DNA from 2 places in the Clostridium sp. C1 genome. Region 2 is predicted to be linked to the other one. Evidence: riboswitches for the same ligand, from Rfam matches in the RefSeq annotation. Region 2 holds a riboswitch; the other holds the start of a gene.
The links. Region 2 has a riboswitch for thiamine pyrophosphate ahead of KEC48_RS06155 (energy-coupled thiamine transporter ThiT). Riboswitches for the same ligand answer to the same signal wherever they lie in the genome.

Region 1: linked by a shared signal. The riboswitch ahead of thiM (hydroxyethylthiazole kinase) and the one ahead of KEC48_RS06155 (energy-coupled thiamine transporter ThiT) in region 2 are both predicted to bind thiamine pyrophosphate.

What each region holds. Positions count from the first base shown of each region.
Region 1 covers NZ_CP073631.1:2,406,520-2,408,935, reverse strand. Annotated here, with positions in the region: gene thiE (thiamine phosphate synthase) at 1-42, opposite strand, end outside; gene thiM (hydroxyethylthiazole kinase) at 26-841, opposite strand; TPP riboswitch at 889-991, opposite strand; gene noc (nucleoid occlusion protein) at 1,030-1,797, opposite strand; gene KEC48_RS12900 (HAD family hydrolase) at 1,930-2,416, opposite strand, start outside.
Region 2 covers NZ_CP073631.1:1,122,492-1,124,907, reverse strand. Annotated here, with positions in the region: gene KEC48_RS06160 (acetate kinase) at 1-856, opposite strand, end outside; TPP riboswitch at 966-1,066, shown strand; gene KEC48_RS06155 (energy-coupled thiamine transporter ThiT) at 1,133-1,681, shown strand; gene KEC48_RS06150 (DUF402 domain-containing protein) at 1,789-2,352, shown strand; gene tsaE (tRNA (adenosine(37)-N6)-threonylcarbamoyltransferase complex ATPase subunit type 1 TsaE) at 2,336-2,416, shown strand, end outside.

The sequences.
Region 1 (2,416 bases), 1.3 Mb from region 2:
AACCAGATATAATGGCATGGCTTTCTTAACATCTTTTTTCAATCTTCATTCCTTCTTTCAATATACCATCATTCATAAGTGATAAATAATCCATCAAATAAACTCTTAAACTTCCCACACCTAATTTCTCAACAAGCATTTTATTTTTTGCCAACTCTCCACAATATCCCATCAATGCACTGACATAAGTACATGCTTCTAACAGTCTTTGACGATGAACAACCATAAATGCAGACATAATTGCACTTAACATACAACCTGTTCCTGTAATCATAGACATTTCTTGACATCCATTTCTAACAATATAAGCATTTTGACTATCCACAATCACATCAATAGCTCCACTAACCGCTATAATTGCTCCTGTCTTTGAACTGAGTTGTTGTAACCATATTATATTTTCATCTAAGTTTTCATCCGTTATACTGTCTGATGCATTCGCATCAACACCTCTTGATTGTGACTGGATATTCATTAAAGCTTTCATTTCTGAAATATTTCCTCTAATGACATCAAAATGAACTTCTTTTAATAATTGTTGAGTTGTCTGATAACGTAATTGACTTGCGCCTATTCCAACGGGATCTAATAAAACAGGGTGTTGTAAGGCATTGGCTTTTTTTCCAGCTTTCATCATAGATGGAATGGTTGCCTGATTCAATGTTCCAACATTAATCAGCAATCCTTGACAAATAGATGTAATGTCTTCTACTTCTGCCTCATCATCAGCCATAATAGGACTCCCGCCAATTGCGAGTAAAGCATTGGCACAATCATTCATTGTCACTTTATTAGTGATACAATGAATTAATGGTTTAGCATTTTTGACTTGTTCTATCATCTTTTCATCCTCCTTACAAAAAAAAGAATATATCAAGGGATATACTCTTAATACTCATTTTATATCCCTACGTTGGCATTATCCAAATCAGGTATGGTCGAAGTTCACAACTTCCTCTCAGCCTATTTATAAGCTCCCTTTTTTATTATCATAGCACTTCTCTTTAAACACGTCAAAAAAAGATGAAGCTATTTTTTCATCTTAATCACATAAATCACTTCATCTTCTGTTTCTGATATATCTACACTTATGTCTACCCCAGCCTGTTGTACCATCATGGCAGCCTGATCTAATGTATTCATCGCTATCTTTAAATTTTGTGAAATACTCTTTGTTTTAGGTTTAGGTTTCTTTGGTTCAATTTTCTTTTTAATCTTTTCTTCTGTCTGTTCAACATTTAAACCTTTATCCATAATTTCTCTTAACATATTATTTTGTTTAGCAGTTGTATCTAATTTCAATAAAGCTCTGGCATGTCTTTCTGTAATATCTTTTCTTCGTACTGCCTCTTGTACAGTCATCGGAAGTTGTAATAATCTTAATTTATTCGCAATCGTCGATTGCTTTTTACCAACCTTTTGAGCTAATTCTTCCTGTGTTATATTTTGCGTATCCAAGATTTGTTGATATGCCAATGCTTCTTCAATAGCCGATAAATTTTCTCTTTGAATATTTTCAACAATCGCTGCTGTTGCTGTTTGTTGTTCATCATAATTTTGAACTAAACATGGAACTTCTTCGATACCTGCTAAAAGACAGGCACGATAACGTCTTTCCCCAACAACAATCTGATACTTTCCTTGATAAGGTCTAACAACAATAGGTTGTAATAATCCATTTTGTTGGATAGATACAGCTAATTCTTGAATCTTCTCATTTTCAAAATGAGTTCTTGGCTGATGACCATTGGCTTCAATTTTATGAATATCTATAAATTTATATTTTGGTTCTTTCACAAAATCCTCTCCTTACAATTCGCTCATTATTATAACATCTTTATTGAAAAAACAAAAGAAATCAATGATATAAAAAAGACAATTATCAACAAGTTTTATATGAACTCATTTTTAATTGTCAAAATAATTCTTTTAATCTATTAAATTTAAATAACGAAAAGCATTATATAAACCATCATCATTTACATCTGTTGTAATATAATCAGCAGCTTCTTTAATTTCTTTACCACCATTTCCCATAGCAACATTATAATCACAACATTCAAACATAGATAAATCAATTTTCGCATCACCAAATGAAATCGTATCTTTTTGATCTGCTCCTAGATAATCTAATAACACTTCAATCGCATGTCTTTTGGTAATCCCTGTTGGTCCTAAATCACCATATAAAGCCACTTCACCTTTGCCACCCCAAGTATTTGCTATTAAATGAGGAAATTCCTTTTGTGAATCTAAATGATCTTGATAACTACTTAAAATAAAGCTAATTTTATTGACATCATCTCGATATAAATCTTCACCTTGTAAATGAATAAATCCATCCATAAACTTCTTTGAAGATTCTTTGGCTTTGCTTAAATCTGCTCCCTTTCCCTGAGCATATTTAATCATTGTT
Region 2 (2,416 bases):
TTAAGACATCTCTAAAATCACTTGATACACCAGAAACACCTAATAAACCAGATTCTTTATTTAACATATGAATAACATCTTTCATATCCATACCAACTTGTTCAATTAAGTAGTCAATAATAGAAGGATCCAAATCACCACTACGAGTTCCCATCATAATTCCAGCTAATGGTGTAAATCCCATTGAAGTATTAATAGATTTTCCATCTTTAACAGCTGTAAGAGATCCTCCAGCTCCTAAGTGAGCAACAATGATTTTAGAATGTTCAGGATTTCCTAATTTTTCAATGACTTTTTGAGAAACATAATAATGTGAAGTTCCGTGTGCACCATATTTTCTCACTTTATAATCAGTATAGAATTTATATGGAATTGGGTAGATATAACATCTTGGTTCTAATGTTTGATGGAATGCTGTATCAAAAACAGCCACTGCTCCAGCATTTGGAATAGCTTCTTTAAAAGCATAGTATCCTGTTAAGTGAGCAGGATTATGTAAAGGAGCTAATGATTTTAATTCATCAATTTTACTTACAACATCATCATCAATAATGGCAGATTCTTTAAAATAAGAACCACCTTGAACAACCCTATGTCCGACACCTTTAATATCTTCAAGTGATGATACGATATTTTTTTCTAATAATGTATCTAATAATAAATGAACAGCTTCTTTATGTGTTGGAATAGGTAAAGTACGAACATCTTTTTGACCATTAAATTTAATTGTAAAAATAGAGTCTTCTAAACCAATTCTTTCAATCACTCCAGAAGTAATTACAGATTCATCATCCATTTCAAATAATTGGAATTTTAGTGATGAACTTCCTGCATTAACTGCAATAATTTTTGCCATTTTCTTATCCTCCCTTAATTCCCTTTTATTATAACATTTATTTATAAAAAAACTAGAAAAAAATGTTTTATCAAAAATATTTGTATTTTTTCTAAAAAGGATTATAATAGAAAAAGGCCGGGGGTGCATTTTGCTGAGAAAGGTGGAAACCTTATCCCTTATGATCTGAACTGGGTAATGCCAGCGTAGAGAGTGCAAATAATGAAATTGTGACTTTTTTACGTGGGTAGAAAAGTCTTTTTTTATTTGTTGGCTGAATGAAAGGAGAAAAAGATGATGAAAAATGTTATGCGAGTAGAATACTCAATTAGAAACATGTGTATGCTTGCGATGTTTATGGCGATTACACTTGTTTTAAGTTATGTCAATGAAGTGATTCCTTCACTGCCACAAGGTGGAACGATTTCAGTTGATGTTATTGCGATTATGTTATGTGGATATTTGATGGGAGCTGGTTATGGGGTGATCTGTGGTGTTGGTGTCGCTTTATTGCAATTTGTATTAGGAATTGCTCAATATTATGGACCTTGGTCAGTTTTACTTGACTATGTTTTACCGCTGGCAGTTTGTGGTTTAACACCATTAATCAAAACTCAAAAAATAGGTCATATTTCCATTTGCTGGGGTGTTGTTTTTGTTATGTGTTTAAAATATTTATCGCATTTTGCATCAGGGGCATTCTTGTTTGCCAGTTACGCTCCTGAAGGTATGAATCCTATTGTTTATTCATTAAGATATAATGCGATTTATGTTGCTCCAACGCTTATATTATGTATGATTGTTGTTCCATTATTATATTCACGTTTAAAAAATGCTTTTCACTAATCTCTCTTTATGAGAGATTTTTTAATACGTTAGAAAATAGTAAATTTACTTTAAAAAAGAGGTGAACTTGTGTATAATAATTCTGTTATAGAAAGAGGTTATTGATTATGAATAAGACATTTGTTGGTCAAAATATCCTTATTCATTGTTATAAACATGATGGAAGTATTCATCGCTGCTGGGATAAAGGGCTTGTTTTAGAGGAAACACCACATCATTTTATTGTTGTCAACAATAGAACGCTTGTAACAGAAGCTGATGGTCGTAAATGGTATACAAGGGAACCAGCCATATGTTATTTCCCTAAGCGAAAATGGTATAATGTGATTTGTATGATTCGTAAGACAGGGGTACATTTTTATTGTAATATCGCATCTCCAACGTTATATGATGGTGAAGCCTTGAAATATATTGATTATGATTTAGATTTAAAGGTTTTTCCTGATTATAAATATAAGATTTTAGATGAAGAAGAATATCAGCAGCATAAAGCTGCTATGAATTATAGTGATGAATTGGATGATATATTACATCTTCAGCTTTCACAATTGATTGATATGGCGATGAATATGTCAGGACCTTTTAGACCGGGTTTTGCACAACACTGGTATCATTATTATCAAAGTGGAAATTATAGAAAAAGGAGAGGTCATCATGGATTTTCAAAATGAGCAGGATATGATTGATTTTGGAGAAGAACTGGCAAAACATTTATTTCCTAATACTGTGATTACA